3 linked regions of the Xanthobacter dioxanivorans genome follow. The protein of the gene in region 1 interacts with the protein of each later gene in a pairwise test. Links are inferred from orthologs where the notes say so. Each region holds a gene or a part of one and is shown on either strand. Other genes may lie near its edges. The genes, in order: EZH22_RS06330, EZH22_RS08720 and EZH22_RS19945.

Region 1 (5,975 bases):
CTGCGCCGGACGGGCGAGGGCGGCGCCGGCCATGTCCTGCGAGATCATCGCCTGCTGGCGCATGGCGGAGAGGACCAAAGCGGCGCGCTGCTGCGCCCCCCTGAGGTTGCGCGTGGGGGCAAGGCGGGAGGGGGAATTGACCAGCCCGGCGAGCATGGCCGCCTCGGCGAGGCTCACCTGCCGGGCCGATTTGCCGAAATAGCGCTGGGCCGCCGCCTCCACCCCGTAGGCGCCGGCGCCGAAATAGACGCGGTTGAGATAGAGGTCGAGGATCTCGTCCTTGGTGAACTTGTGCTCCAGCCACAGGGCCAGCACCAGCTCCTGCACCTTGCGCGAGGCGGTGCGCTCCTGGGTGAGGAACAGGTTCTTGGCCAGCTGCTGGGTCAGCGTCGAGCCGCCCTGCCGCAGGCGCCGCGAGGTGAGATTGGTGACCAGCGCCCGCGCCAGGCCCTCCGGATCGAGGCCGAAATGACTGTAGAAGCGCTGGTCCTCGATGGCGACGAACGCCTTCGGCAGATAGGGCGGCAGCTCGCGGATGGGCACCGCGACACCGCCCATGTCGCCGCGCGTCGCCAGCGCCTTGCCGTCGGCGGCCAGCACGGTGACGGTGGGCGGACGCTTGGGGATCATCAGCGTCTGCATGGGCGGCAGCTTCGACGCCTCGTAGGCGATGACGCCGGCGAGGGCCAGGACGCCCCACAGGCCGAGGATGAAGCCCCATTTGACGAGGCGGAACAGGAACGGCCCCCGCCGCCTGCGCCGCGGGCGGGCGGGCGGCTCGGCGCGGCCGCGGCGGGGCGCCGGCGGCTCCGGCGGTGGCTCGGCCTTCTTCGCGGCGCGGACGCGGCGCGGCGGGTCCGCCGGAGGCGGGGCGCCACCCGAGCGGTCGCGCGCATCGAGGCGGATGTCGAACAGGGATTCCTGGCGCTCCAGCACCGGTTCCCGCCTCATGCCCTCGCCTCGTCCGCGTGCCACCATCCGCAAGACCCGTCGCTCACCAATCGATCGATTCCCGCCCCTTCCACCATGGAATTGGGGCGGAAGCGCAGCGCGTGCCGCAGACGCCTTCCCGGCGGCCGCGATGGCGAAAGGTAAGGTCGGCGGCCATAAGGAGCGGTTAAGGAAGGCCCGCAAAGCCGGCCCCGGCGGGGGTCAAGCCGGGACGCCAGCGATCCCACGGCGTGCCGCCGCTACGGCGTGCACTTGTCCCAGAAGCCGACCCGGCGGTCAGGGGTCTTGTAATACCAGCACATGCCGTTGGCCGGAGCCGGACCCGCCACGGAGGTGGCAAGTCCCGGCTGCAGTGAGCCGAGGGCCGCGCCGGCCGCCACTGGCCCGCCGGGCCCCCACGCACGCTGGGACGGCTGGAGCACCACCGGCGACGGGTCGTCGGGCGGCGGGGCCATGCGGGGGGCCTGCGTCGTCGGCCGCGTCGGCTGCGGCTTCGGGTAGGGGTTCGGCCGCGGATCCGGCGTCGGGTCCGGACGCAGCGGGGACGTGGACCGGGACCGCGTGGTCGGCGACGTGCGGGCGGGCTGGGTGGGCTTCGGCGTCGGGCGCGCGCTCGGCCGGGTCTGGGCCGGTGACTGCCGGGTCTGGGCCGCTGTCTGCGCCTGCGCGGCCTGCGTGCCCACGGCCAAGCCGGCGACAGTCAAGCCGGCGACAGTCAACCCGGCCATGACGAGGACCGCCGGCACCCTCCCCCTCGTCCATCCTCGCATGATGCATCTCCTTGCGTCAGGTACGCATCCTCCCTCCGAAGATGGGCGCTTTGATGAGCGCAGCCGCAACACGCCGCTCGCGGCCAGCGGATGATTGCGGTAAAGGGGAAGACTGCCTTTTCCTCGCGGGCCTTGCAGATCGCCGAGCATGTCCACCATCCGTACCCCCAGAGCCCACCGCGTCATCGGCGAACCCTTCGAAGGCTTGATGCTCAAGGCGGAGATCCGAGAGATCGGCGCCGCCCACAAGGGACGTGACATCGACCTGCGCAACGCGGTCGTGCTCCGCCTCAAGAAGGCCCTCCAGGAGGGCCACGCCGAAGCTGAGCGCCTGTTGAAGGAGGACGGCTGCGGGCGCTGCTGCGCCATGCGCCTGTCCGCCCTGCAGGACGCGGTCATCACCTCGGCCCATGAGGTGGCGGCCACCTTCCTCTATCCGGTGGACAACCCCTCCCGCTCGGAGCGCATGGCCGTCGCCGCGGTGGGCGGATACGGCCGGGGCATGATGGCGCCAGGGTCCGACACGGACATCCTGTTCCTCTTGCCCTACAAGCAGACCGCCTGGGGCGAGAGCGTGGCCGAGGCCATGCTTTATATCCTGTGGGATCTCGGGCTGAAGGTGGGCCACGCCACGCGCTCGGTGGAGGAGTGCCTGCGCCAGGCGCGGGCGGACTTCACCATCCGCACCTCCATCCTCGAGGCGCGCTACCTGGTGGGCGAGAAAGCCCTGTTCGAGGACCTGGAGAAGCGCTTCGACAAGGAAGTAGTGGAAGGCACCGGGGCCGAGTTCGTCGCCGCCAAGATGGCGGAGCGGGAAGAGCGCCTGCGCCGCTCCGGCCAGTCGCGCTACCTGGTCGAACCCAATGTGAAGGACGGCAAGGGCGGGCTGCGCGACCTGCACACCCTGTTCTGGATCGCCAAGTACGTCTACCGGGTGCAGACCACCAGCCAGCTGGTGGCGAAGGCGGTCTTCACCCGCGAGGAGGCGCGCCTCTTCACCCGCTGCGAGGACTTCCTCTGGTCGGTGCGCTGCCATCTCCACTTCCTCACCGGCCGCCCCGAGGACCGCCTGTCCTTCGACGTGCAGCGGGATATGGCCCAGCGCCTCGGCTACACGGAGCATCCCGGCCAGAAGGACGTGGAACGCTTCATGAAGCACTATTTCCTCGTGGCGAAGGATGTGGGCGACCTTACCGCCATCCTCTCCGCCGCGCTGGAGGAGCGCCACGAGAAGCCGGTTCCCGGCCTCAAGGGCATGGTGGAGCGCTTCCGTGCCGGCTCGCGCCGCATCACGCTGAAGGAAACGACGGACTTCATCCTCGACCATGACCGCCTGAACGTGGCGGACGAGGACGCGTTCCGGCGCGACCCGGTCAACCTCATCCGCATCTTCCACGTGGCGGACAAGCGCAACCTCGCGCTCCATCCCGATGCCATGCAGCTGGCCGCCCGCTCGCTGCCGCTGATCGACGCCGCCGTGCGCGAGAATGCCGAGGCGAACCGCCTGTTCCTGGAGATCGTCACCTCGAAGAACGCGCCTGAGACGGTCCTGCGGCGCATGAACGAGGCCGGCGTGCTCGGCCGCTTCCTGCCGGAGTTCGGCAAGGTCGTGGCCATGATGCAATTCAACATGTACCACCACTATACGGTGGACGAGCACCTCTTGCGCTGCATCGGCGTGCTCTCGGAGATCGAGCGCAAGGTCAATCCGGAGAACGGCCTCGCCAACGACCTCATGGGCACGGTGAAGAACCGCAACCTGCTCTATGTGGCCCTGCTCCTGCACGACATCGCCAAGGGCCGCCCCGAGGACCACTCGGTGGCCGGCGCCCGCATCGCCCGGCGCCTGTGCCCGCGCTTCGGCCTCTCGCCGGTGGAGACCGAGACGGTGGCCTGGCTGGTGGAGCAGCACCTCGTCATGTCGCAGGTGGCCCAGTCCCGCGACCTGTCCGACCGCAAGACCATCGAGAACTTCGCCTCGGTGGTGCAGAACCTCGAGCGCATGAAGCTGCTCACCATCATCACCACCGCCGATATCAAGGCGGTGGGGCCGGGCACGTGGAACGGCTGGAAGGCCCAGCTGCTGCGCACGCTTTATTATGAGACCGAGCCGGTCCTCACCGGCGGCTTCTCGGAAGTGGACCGGGGCAAGCGCGTCACCGCCGCCCAGGGCCAGTTCCGCCACGCGCTTTCCGACTGGACCGACGAGAAGGTGGCCACCTACGTGGCGCGGCACTACCCGCCCTACTGGCTGCGGGTGGACCTCGACACCAAGCTGCGCCACGCCCGCTTCGTCGATGCCACCGAGCAGGCCGGTCGCTCCATCGCCACCCATGCGGCGCTGGAGCCGGGGCGCGGCATCACCACCCTCACCGTGCTCGCGCCCGACCATCCCAAGCTGCTGTCGATCATCGCCGGGGCGTGCGCGGCGGCGGGGGCGAACATCGTGGACGCCCACATCTCCACCACCACCGACGGCCTTGCCCTCGACACCATCGCCATCCGCCGCGCCTTCGACCGGGACGACGACGAACTGCGCCGCGCCGGCCGCATCCAGGAGGCGGTGGAGCAGGCGCTGACCGGCGAGGTCCGGCTGCCGGAGGTGATGGCCCGCAAGCTGCCCAAGGGCCGCCGCACCTTCACCGTGGAGCCCGAGGTGACGGTGAACAATTCCTGGTCCAACCGGCACACGGTGGTGGAGGTGTCCGGCCTCGACCGGCCGGGCCTGCTGTTCGCCCTCACCAACACCCTGTCGCGGCTCAACCTCAACATCGCCTCGGCGCATGTGGCCACCTTCGGCGAGCGGGCGGTGGACGTGTTCTACGTCACCGACCTGATGGGCGCGAAGATCACCGGCGCCGCCCGCCAGTCCACCATAAGGCGGGCGCTGATCGCGGTGTTCGAGGGCCCGGCGGAGGACGAGGAGCCCGCCCGCCGCGCCGCGCGCGCATAGGAGCGTCGGCGCGCCTCGCACCCCCCGCATCCGTCGGTCCCACGAGAGGGGAGCTGCGTGCAGCCTGCCCCGGCGGCGCGACCGACCCCGATTTTGCCGTGATGCAGGACCAAGAGGACGCGGCCCAGAGAACGGGGCCCGAGAACCTCGCCCGGAAACCTGGCCCGGAAACCTGGCCCGGAAACCTGGCCTGAGAACGGGAACGAATTGCGTCCCGGGCGCACGCACCTATATTGAGGCCGCGCCCGCGCCACGCGGCGGAACGAAGAACCAACATGATCCCAGCGGCTCCTCCCTTCGACATGCCGGGCGACCCCGCCTCCATCCGCGTGGTGGTGGCCATGTCGGGCGGGGTGGATTCCTCCGTGGTGGCGGGCCTCCTGGCGCGCGCCGGCTATGACGTGGTGGGCGTGACGCTCCAGCTCTACGACCATGGCGAGGCGGCCCACCGGCGCGGCGCCTGCTGTGCCGGGCAGGACATCTACGACGCCAGCGAGGTGGCCCGCACCCTGGGCATCCCCCATTACGTGCTGGATTATGAAAGCCGCTTCCAGGAGGAGGTGATCGACCGCTTCGCCGCGAGCTACGCCGCGGGCGTCACGCCGATCCCCTGCGTGGACTGCAACCGCACGGTCAAGTTCCGCGACCTCCTCGCCACAGCCGAGGAGCTCGGCGCCCGCTACCTGGCCACCGGCCATTATGTGGCCAGCCGAGCGCTGCCCGATGGCCGGCGCGGCCTCTTCCGGGCGGCGGAGGAGGCGCGCGACCAGTCCTATTTCCTTTATGCCACCACCGCCGCGCAGCTCGACCGCCTGCGCTTCCCCCTCGGCGAGATGCGCAAGGCGGACGTGCGGGCGCTCGCCGCCGAATTCGGCCTGCCGGTGGCGGACAAGCCGGACAGCCAGGACATCTGCTTCGTGCCCGGCGGCGACTATGCGGAAGTGGTGGAGCGTCTGCGCCCCGAAGCCGCCGAGCCGGGCGACATCGTGCATCTCGACGGCCGCGTGCTCGGCCGCCATCGCGGCGTCATGCACTACACCATCGGACAGCGGAAGGGCCTCGGCATCGCCACGCCCGAACCGCTCTACGTGATCGCCATCGACGCGGCGCGGCGGGAAGTGCGGGTCGGCCCGCGCGAGGCTCTGGCGGTGCGCGCCATCCATATGGCCGACGTGAACTGGCTCGGCGACATGCCGTTCGAGGAGGCCGTGGCGCGGGAGGCGGAGGTGTTCGTGAAGGTGCGCTCGACGCGCCCGCCGGTGCCTGCCCGGCTCGGCCGTGGCGCCGATGGCACACCGGCC
Region 2 (5,467 bases), 530 kb from region 1 along the record:
GTCACTCGTAAAATCCTGGTACTCCACCTCGGCCTCGGCCAAGGCGGTCTTCTCCACCACGGACCACATGACCGGCTTCGAGCCACGGTACAAAAGCCCGTTCTCGGCGAACTTCATGATCTCGCGGGCGATCTGGGCTTCCGCCATGAAGGCCATGGTGGTGTAGGGGTGGTCCCAGTCGCCCTCCACGCCGAGGCGCTTGAACTCCTCGCGCTGGACGGCGAGCCAGTGCTCGGCATAGGCGCGGCATTCCTGGCGGAAGGCCACCATGGCGGCGGCGTCGGAGAAATCGGGCTTCTGCTTGCCCTTCTTGCGGTAGTTCTCCTCCTCGATCTTCCACTCGATGGGCAGGCCGTGGCAGTCCCAGCCGGGCACGTAGTTCGAGTCGTAGCCGAGCATCTGCTGGGAGCGCGTCACCACGTCCTTGAGGATCTTGTTGAGCGCATGGCCGATATGGATGTTGCCGTTGGCATAAGGCGGGCCGTCGTGCAGCACGAAGCGGGCGCGGCCGCGTCCGGCCTCGCGCAGGCGGCCGTAGAGATCGGTGCGCGCCCAGCGGGCCAGCAGTTCCGGCTCCTTCTGGGGCAGGCCGCCGCGCATGGGGAACGCCGTCTCGGGCAAAAACAGGGTCTTGGAATAGTCCGGGGCGCCGGACGGGGGCTTTTCGGTCATGGAACGCTCGGGGGATGAGGTCGGATCAGGCGGACGAACCCGGCGTCCCCCGCGCGCTCAGCCGCGCCGGCGGGGGGCCGGGCCGATAATTCGCGCCGCAAGGGGCGCTGCGTGGCGGGGCGCAAGCCCGCCGGAATGGGACGATCCGCACATGGATCCGGCTTCTAGCAGGCGGCCCCGGCCGCGAAAAGCCCACAGATCCGCGCAGCGCCCGGCCCCCGGCCCGTCCGCGCAAAAAGCCCCGCGCCGGCGCGCCCGCCGCCGGGCGCGCCAAAAAGGCCTCCGGCACTGCAAGGCGCCAGCCACCGGGCGCGCAAAAAAAGACCCCGGCACCGAGGTGCCGGGGCTTTCTTGGTTCCCCTCTTTTTTAAATCGCCGGGGCGGCAGCGCCGCCCCGGTAAAGGCTCACGAGTGGTAGGCGCGTTCGCCGTGCTCGTTGATGTCGAGGCCCTCGCGCTCCACGTCGGTCGTGGGACGCAGGCCCACCACCACCGAGATCACGAACAGGATCACCGCGGTGCCGATGCCGGACCAGGCCACGGTGATGAGCACGCCCTTGACCTGCGCGATCAGCTGGGTGGCCATGTCGTAGTCGGCGACCTTGCCGATGGTGTAGTCGAAGATGCCTGTGCCGCCGAGGGCCGGGTTCACCAGGATGCCGGTGGCGATGGCGCCGACGATGCCGCCGATGCCGTGCACGCCGAACACGTCGAGCGCGTCGTCATAGCCGAACGCGTTCTTCACGGCGGTGCAGAAGATGAAGCAGATCGGGGAGACGACCAGCCCCAGCACCAGCGAGCCCATGATGCCGGAGAAGCCCGACGGCGGCGTGACGGCCACGAGGCCGGCGACGATGCCCGAGGCCAGGCCCAGCATGGAGGGCTTGCCCTTCACCAGCCACTCCACGAACATCCAGGAGATGGCCGCGGCGCAGGTGGCGATGAACGTGTTCATCATGGCGAGGCCGGTCACCGCGTTCGACTCGAGGTTCGAGCCGGCGTTGAAGCCGAACCAGCCGACCCACAGCAGGGAGGCGCCGACCATGGTGAGGGTGAGCGAGTGGGGCGAGAGCGCCTCCTTGCCGTAGCCGAGCCGCTTGCCCACCATCAGGCAGGCCACCAGGCCGGCGATGCCGGCATTGATGTGCACCACGGTGCCGCCCGCGAAGTCGATGGCTCCGAGGGAGAAGATGTAGCCGGCATCGGCGAGGACGGCGTCGAGGGCGGTCTGCGCGGCGGTCTTGGCGGCGCCGTCAGCGGCGGCGGCAACCGCCTTGGCGGCCGCGTCGATGGCGTCAGGGCCGGCCCAGTACCAGACCATGTGGGCCACCGGGAAGTACACGAAGGTCACCCACAGCGGCACGAACAGGACCACGGCGGTGAACTTGGTGCGCTCCGCGAAGGCGCCGAAGATCAGGGCGGGGGTGATCATGGCGAAGGTCATCTGGAACGCGATGTAGACGAGTTCCGGAATTGCCACGCCAACCGAGAAGGTGGCCGCCAGGGAGTCGGTGGTCACGCCCGAGAGGAACGCCTTGGAGAAGCCGCCGATGAAGGGCGAGCCGCCGGTGAAGGCGAGGGAGTAGCCGTACAGCACCCAGATGAGGCCGACGATGCACACGCAGTAGCCGACCTGCATCAGCACCGAGAGCATGTTCTTGGCGCGTACCAGGCCGCCGTAGAACAGGAACAGGCCCGGCACCGACATCATCAGCACGAGCAGCGAGGACGTGAGCATCCAGGCCACGTCGCCCTTGTTCACGGTGGGCGCGGCCGCGGCCGCGGCGGCCGTGGTGCCGGCGTCGGCGGCGGGCGCGGCGGTCTGTGCCAAGGCTGGCAAGGCGAACGCCGTCGCCAGAAGAAGCGCGGGAATCCCCACGCGGGACCACGTCTTGGACGTCATGGAAGAAAGCTCCGTCGAATGAGGAAGGCTCAAAGCGCGTCGGCGTCGGTCTCGCCGGTGCGGATGCGCACGGCGTGGTCGATCGGGAAAACGAAGATCTTGCCGTCGCCGATCTGCCCGGTCTTCGCGGAAGCGGTGATCGCCTCCACCACCTTCGCGACCTGATCGGCGGCCACGGCCACCTCGATCTTGAGCTTCGGCAGGAAGCTCACGGCATATTCGGCACCGCGGTAGATCTCGGTGTGGCCCTTCTGCCGCCCGTATCCCTTCACCTCGGTCACGGTCAGACCGTGCACACCGATACCGGTGAGGGCGTCGCGCACCTCCTCCAGCTTGAATGGCTTGATGATGGCCATGACGATCTTCATGGATCGGTCCCTGTCCCCTGATGCCGCCGCCCCGGAACGGGTACGCGCGGTGTTTTTTCGCGGCGGCTTCGCCGAGCGGGCCGGGGAGATCCGCGCCGCGGCTGGCAAGCCTGCGGCATTGGAATCAATTACCGTGCCAAGAGATCAGGAGGTGGGAGTCCCGTGCATATTTTTACGCCACGGCGCGCGCGGGCCGGGCTTTGCCGCCCGATCGCCGCTTTTGCTGCCTAATTTTTAGCTTCTAAGCCTATTTATAACTCAGGTCTGTGCATGGCGGGGGTTGGGGATGGTGCGGAAGTAGGGATGCCCGCGATTATCGGGGCGTTACCGGTCGCATCAGCCCCTCCTGCGCCGCCGAGGCGACCAGAAGTCCGTCGCGGGTGAACAGCTCCCCGCGGCAGAAACCCCGCCCTGCGAACGCCGCGGGGCTCTCCTGCACGTAGAGCAGCCACTCGTCGGCGCGAAAGCGGCGGTGAAACCACAGCGCATGATCGAGGCTGGCCACCTGCAGGTCGGGGTCGAACACCGATTTCCCGTGCGGCAGCAACGCCGCCTGGAGCAGGGAAAGGTCTGAAGCATAGGCAAGGACCGCCTGATGCGTAGGCAGATCGTCCGGCAAGGGATCTCTGGCGCGCACCCACATGCTCGGCCGCGTCCCCGGGGCGCCGAGATACGCGGGGTCGAGGGTGGTGGGCTTCACCTCCAGCGGGCGCAGGGACATCCAGTCGGCCCGCGCGGCGCGCGGAAAGCGGGCGAGGAGGCGCTCGCGCCAGACTTCGTCGGAGGGCAGATCCTCCGGCAGGGGCACCTCGGGCATGGTGCCCTGGTGAAACAGGCCGCTCTCCTCGATCTGGAACGACACCGCCATGGTGAAGATGGCCTGGCCGTGCTGGATGGCGACCACCCGCCGGGTGGTGAAGGAGCGCCCGTCGCGGATGCGGTCCACGTCGTAGATGATGGGCACCCGCGGATCCCCGCCGAGCAGGAAGTAGCCGTGAAGCGAGTGGGCGATGCGATCCGCCTCCACCGTCCGCCGCGCCGCCACCAGCGCCTGGGCCACCACCTGCCCGCCGAACACGCGGCCGCCGTCCGGGGACGCGGTGCGACCGCGGAACAGGTTGATCTCCAGGGTTTCAAGGTCGAGGATGTCCAGAAGCGTACCCACGTTGGACGGTGATCCGGTCATGCGGCTCGGCTCGTTGGGCGCCGTCGCGCGGGGCGATCGGGCGAAAGGGATGGACAGCGAGGACGCCATGCCGGCGCCGTCCGCGTCAACCCCGAAAACGTCAGCCGCTTGCCGTATAGGGTGACGCGGGACCGCACCGCCTGGTGCGGAAAAGAGCACAGGCCGCGCCGGCCGGCGCCACACGACCACGGTGCCCGCGGCACCGGAGAAGTCCAAGGAGCAGAACAATGGCCTCCCTGAATGCGCCCCACCCGGAATTCGCACCGGGCGCCGCCGCCACGGCGGCGGCCGCGCGGGCGGATGTCGCCATCGTCGGCGGCGGCCTCGCCGGGCTCAGCCTCGCCCTCGCCCTGCGCCAGGGCCTCGGGCCGGACGCGGACATCGTGCTGTTCGATCCGGCCCTGGCGAAGCCGACCATCGAAGACGGGCGGGCCTCGGCCATCGCCGCCGGGGCGCGGCGGCTGCTGACCACCCTGGGCGCCTGGGAGCGGATCAGCCGGGAGGCGGAGCCGATCCGGTCCATGGTGGTCACCGACAGCCGCACCAAGGACGTGGCGCGGCCCACCTTCCTCACCTTCGACGGCGGACTGGAGGACGGTGCCCTGGAGCCGGGCGAGGCCTTCGCCTACATGGTGCCCAACGCCGCCCTGCAGCATGCCCTCGTCGATTGCGCGCGGGCGGCGGGCATCGACCTGCGCGCCGAGGCGGTGGATGCGTTTGCCGCCGACCGCAGCGGCGTGAGCCTTTCGAGCGCCTCGGGCGCGCCGCTGCGCGCGCAGCTCCTCGTCGCCTGCGACGGGGCCCGCTCGCGCATCCGCGCCATGGCCGGCATCGCCAACGTCTCGTGGGGCTACGGCCAGAGCGGCATCACCTTCACGGTGGAGCACGAGCGTCCGCACGAGGGCCGCGCCGAGGAGCACTTCCTGCCCGCCGGCCCCTTCGCCACCCTGCCTTTGCCCGGCAACCGCAGCTCCATCGTCTGGACCGAGCGCACGGCGGATGCCGAGCGGCTGGTGGCGCTGCCCCCGGTCCTGTTCCAGGAGGAGCTGGAGCAGCGCTTCGGCCACCGGCTGGGCTGGGTGAAGCCGGTGTCGAAGCCGCGCCCCTATCCCCTCGGCTTCGCCATGGCCCGCACCTTCATCGGCGAGCGCCTCGCCCTGGTGGGCGACGCGGCCCACCTGATCCACCCCATCGCCGGGCAGGGCCTCAACATGGGCCTGCGCGACGTGGCGGCGCTGGCCGAGGCGGTGACCGACGCGGCGCGGGTCGGGCTCGATTTCGCCGCCCCCTCGGTGCTGGAGCGCTACCAGCGCTGGCGGCGGTTCGACACCCTGGCCAT
Region 3 (3,591 bases), 3.0 Mb from region 1 along the record:
GCCTCGCCACCGGAGCCTCCTGGCTGTGCTACTTCCGCGCCCTGAAGGCAGGCGACGCCGCCCGCGTGGCGCCGGTGGACAAGCTCAGCGTGGTGCTGGTGGCGATTTTCGGCGTCGTCTTCCTGGGCGAGCGCCTGTCGGCGGCGGCGGCGCTCGGCGTTGCCCTCATCGCGGCCGGGGCGGTGCTGGTGGCGGTGGGCTGATCCACATCAGGCGCCGAGCCTATCGTACAGCTCGGCATAGACCGCGCGCAGCGCCTCCGGCAGGTCGTCGGCCACGAGGCCGGGCCCGGCGCTGCGCGCCGCCTGCCCGTGCAACCACACCGCCGCGCAGGCGGCGTCGAAGGTGGGCATGCCCTGCGCCAGCAGGCCGGTGGCGATCCCCGCCAGCACGTCGCCGGCACCGGCGGTGGCGAGCCAGGCCGGCGCATTCTCGGCGATGGCGGCCCGTCCGTCTGGGGCGGCCACCACCGTGTCCGGCCCCTTGAGCACCACCACCGCGCCGAGCCGGACGGCGGCCGCGCGCGTGCGCGCGAGCTTGGACGGAGCTTCCAGCACCTGCGGATCGCCACGGAACATGCGGGCGAACTCGCCCTCATGGGGCGTGACGATCAAACCGTCGGTGCGCGCGGCGATGGCGGCGAGCGCCCAGGGCACGCCGGCATAGCTGGTGAGGGCGTCGGCATCGAGCACCAGCCGGCGGCCGGGGCGGCGATCTCGATCTTCTCCCGCGTCGCCGCGCCGGAGCCGAGGCCGGGGCCGAGCACCACCGTGCCGAGCCTGCGATCGGACAGAAGGCCGGCCAGGGCTGGCGCATCCTCGACGGGGCGCGGCATCAGCGCCGCATAGGAGGCGGCATGCAGCGCCAGCGCATCGGGCGGGCAGGCGACCGTGACCAGCCCCGCCCCGGCGCGCAGCGCCCCGCGGGCGGCGAGCCGGGCGGCGCCGCAGGTCCACGGGCCGCCGCTCACCACCACCGCATGGCCACGGTCATATTTGTGGCCCATGGCCGCCGGCAGCGGAAAGGCATCCCGCCACAGATCCGGCATGTTCACGAAGGTCGCCGGGCGGATGACCGCCAGAGCCTCGTCGGGAATGCCGATATCGGCGACCCGCACCCGGCCGCACAGGCTGCGCCCGGGTTCCAGCAGGTGGCCGGGCTTGCGGCGGAAGAAGGTGACCGTCTCCTTCGCCGGCGCCGCGGCTCCCCGCACCTTGCCCGTCGCCCCGTCGAGCCCCGACGGGAGGTCCACCGCGACAACCGGCCGCCCCGAGGTCGCCATGCGCTGCACCAGCGCCTTCGCCGCGCCGTCGAGATCGCGCGTCAGGCCGGCGCCGTAGAGGGCATCCACAATGACGCCCGCATCGGTGAGGTCGAGGACCGCCGGCTCCTCCACCGGGCCGCGCCAGCGCTCCGCGGCGCGCCGGGCATCGCCGGCGAGCTGCGCCACCGTGCCCAGCAGCGCCACGCGCACCCTGAAGCCGCGCTGGGTCAGCACGCGCGCCGCGACGAAGCCGTCGCCGCCATTGTTCCCCGGCCCGCAGAGCACCACCACGCGCGTGGAGAGTGGAAAGCGCGCCACCGCATCGGCGACGGCGGTACCGGCGCGCTCCATCAGCGTAAAGGATGGAATGCCCATCTCGACGGCGTAGCGGTCGGCCCGGGCCATTTCCTGTGGATCGAGAAGTGCGTGCACGAACAGACCCCCTGCCCCCAATATGTTCAGTTGATGCCCACAAAGTGCACGTCGCCCCGTGCGCACTCGCCTAAAATATTGTCACTCAGCCTATTTCATAATCATAAGCAGCGCTGCTCCTCGGCGGCGCCCGGCATGGGCACATGGGCCGGTTCATGGCACATATCCTGCTTTAATGGTGCCGGCTTGACCATGCGGCGGTGGCCCGGCCCGGGAGATGGAGCGGATGAAGAAGATCGAGGCAATCATTAAGCCCTTCAAGCTCGACGAGGTGAAGGAAGCCCTCCAGGACGTGGGTCTGCAAGGCATTACCGTCACCGAGGCGAAGGGCTTCGGCCGGCAGAAGGGCCATACCGAGCTCTACCGCGGCGCGGAATATGTGGTGGACTTCCTGCCCAAGGTGAAGATTGAGGTGGTCCTCTCCGACGATATGGTAGACAGGGCCGTCGAAGCCATTCGCCGGGCCGCCCAGACCGGGCGTATCGGCGACGGAAAGATCTTCGTATCCTCAATCGAGGAGGCGATCCGCATCCGCACCGGCGAATCCGGCCTCGACGCGATCTGACGCGTCCAATAAAAACCTGCAGGCCAGCAGAAAGGTACAACCCATGACAATCAAGACGGCCAAGGACGTCCTCGACACCATCAAGGCCGAGGACGTGAAGTACGTCGATCTGCGCTTCACCGATCCGCGCGGCAAGTGGCAGCATGTTACCTTTGACATCAGCATGGTCGATGACGAGTTCCTGACCGAGGGGACCGCCTTCGACGGGTCGTCCATCGCCGGCTGGAAGGCGATCAACGAGTCCGACATGCTGCTGATGCCGGATCCGGCGACGACCTGCATCGATCCCTTCTTCTCCGAGACCACCCTCTCGATCGTCTGCGACGTGCTGGAGCCGACCACCGGCCAGCCCTACGGCCGCGACCCGCGCTCCATCGCGAAGAAGGCCGAGGCCTACGCCAAGTCCACCGGCATCGGCGACGCCGTGTATTTCGGTCCCGAGGCCGAGTTCTTCATCTTCGACGACGTCCGCTTCAAGGCGGACCCGTACAACACCGGCTTCAAGCTCGACTCCATCGAGCTGCCGACCAATGGCGACACCGAGTATGAGGGCGGCAACCTCGGCCACCGGGTGAAGACCAAGGGCGGCTACTTCCCCGTGCCCCCCATCGACTCGGCGCAGGACATGCGCTCGGAGATGCTCGCCGCCATGGCGAAGATGGGCGCCAAGGTCGAGAAGCACCACCACGAGGTGGCTTCCGCCCAGCACGAGCTCGGCCTCAAGTTCGGCCCGCTGGTGACCATGGCCGACCACCTTCAGGTCTACAAGTACTGCATCCACCAGGTGGCCAACATCTACGGCAAGACGGCGACCTTCATGCCGAAGCCGGTGTTCGGCGACAACGGCTCGGGCATGCATGTCCACCAGTCCATCTGGAAGGAAGGCAAGCCCCTGTTCGCCGGTGACAAGTATGCGGACCTCAGCGAATACTGCCTGTGGTACATCGGCGGCATCATCAAGCATGCCAAGTCGCTGAACGCCTTCACCAACCCGCTGACCAACTCCTACAAGCGCCTGGTCCCGGGCTATGAGGCCCCGGTGTTGCTCGCCTATTCGGCGCGCAACCGCTCGGCCTCCTGCCGCATTCCGTACACCAACAATCCGAAGGCCAAGCGCGTCGAGGTCCGCTTCCCCGATCCGGGCGCGAACCCCTACCTCGCCTTCGCGGCCCTGTTCATGGCCGGCATGGACGGCATCCTGAACCGGATCGACCCCGGCTCCGCCATGGACAAGGACCTGTACGACCTGCCGCCGGCCGAGCTGAAGCAGATCCCCACCGTGTGCGGCTCGCTGCGCGAGGCCCTCGCCTCCCTCGAGGCGGACCACGAC

What was found.
Region 2: the proteins of EZH22_RS06330 (region 1) and EZH22_RS08720 interact in binary tests that used the Escherichia coli proteins (3 or more experiments, as listed by UniProt). The link is inferred for Xanthobacter dioxanivorans from one-to-one orthologs.
Region 3: the proteins of EZH22_RS06330 (region 1) and EZH22_RS19945 interact in binary tests that used the Escherichia coli proteins (3 or more experiments, as listed by UniProt). The link is inferred for Xanthobacter dioxanivorans from one-to-one orthologs.

The regions. Positions count from the first base shown.
Region 1 is NZ_CP063362.1:1,310,678-1,316,652, forward strand. What follows is about bases 1,546-4,874. They hold EZH22_RS06330 ([protein-PII] uridylyltransferase), read left to right. Parts: upstream 1,546-1,869; coding sequence 1,870-4,674; downstream 4,675-4,874. Other genes in these bases: EZH22_RS06325 (hypothetical protein), read right to left, coding at 1,546-1,721. In the rest of the region: EZH22_RS06320 (transglycosylase domain-containing protein), read right to left, coding at 1-951; more of EZH22_RS06325, read right to left, coding at 1,191-1,545; tRNA 2-thiouridine(34) synthase MnmA, read left to right, coding at 4,950-5,975.
Region 2 is NZ_CP063362.1:1,842,059-1,847,525, forward strand. The notes cover bases 1,274-4,094. They hold EZH22_RS08720 (P-II family nitrogen regulator), read right to left. Parts: upstream 2,943-4,094; coding sequence 2,604-2,942; downstream 1,274-2,603. Other genes in these bases: EZH22_RS08715 (ammonium transporter), read right to left, coding at 1,274-2,574; EZH22_RS08725 (hypothetical protein), read left to right, coding at 2,929-3,180; tesB (acyl-CoA thioesterase II), read right to left, coding at 3,256-4,094. Also shown: ileS (isoleucine--tRNA ligase), read right to left, coding at 1-672; more of EZH22_RS08715, read right to left, coding at 1,078-1,273; more of tesB, read right to left, coding at 4,095-4,128; EZH22_RS08735 (ubiquinone biosynthesis hydroxylase), read left to right, coding at 4,356-5,467. UniProt on the Escherichia coli protein: Involved in the regulation of nitrogen metabolism. Regulates the activity of its targets by protein-protein interaction in response to the nitrogen status of the cell.
Region 3 is NZ_CP063362.1:4,280,871-4,284,461, reverse strand. The notes cover bases 731-3,591. They hold EZH22_RS19945 (P-II family nitrogen regulator), read left to right. Parts: upstream 731-1,922; coding sequence 1,923-2,261; downstream 2,262-3,591. Other genes in these bases: glnA (type I glutamate--ammonia ligase), read left to right, coding at 2,311-3,591. In the rest of the region: EZH22_RS19955 (EamA family transporter), read left to right, coding at 1-203. UniProt on the Escherichia coli protein: P-II indirectly controls the transcription of the glutamine synthetase gene (glnA). P-II prevents NR-II-catalyzed conversion of NR-I to NR-I-phosphate, the transcriptional activator of GlnA. When P-II is uridylylated to P-II-UMP, these events are reversed.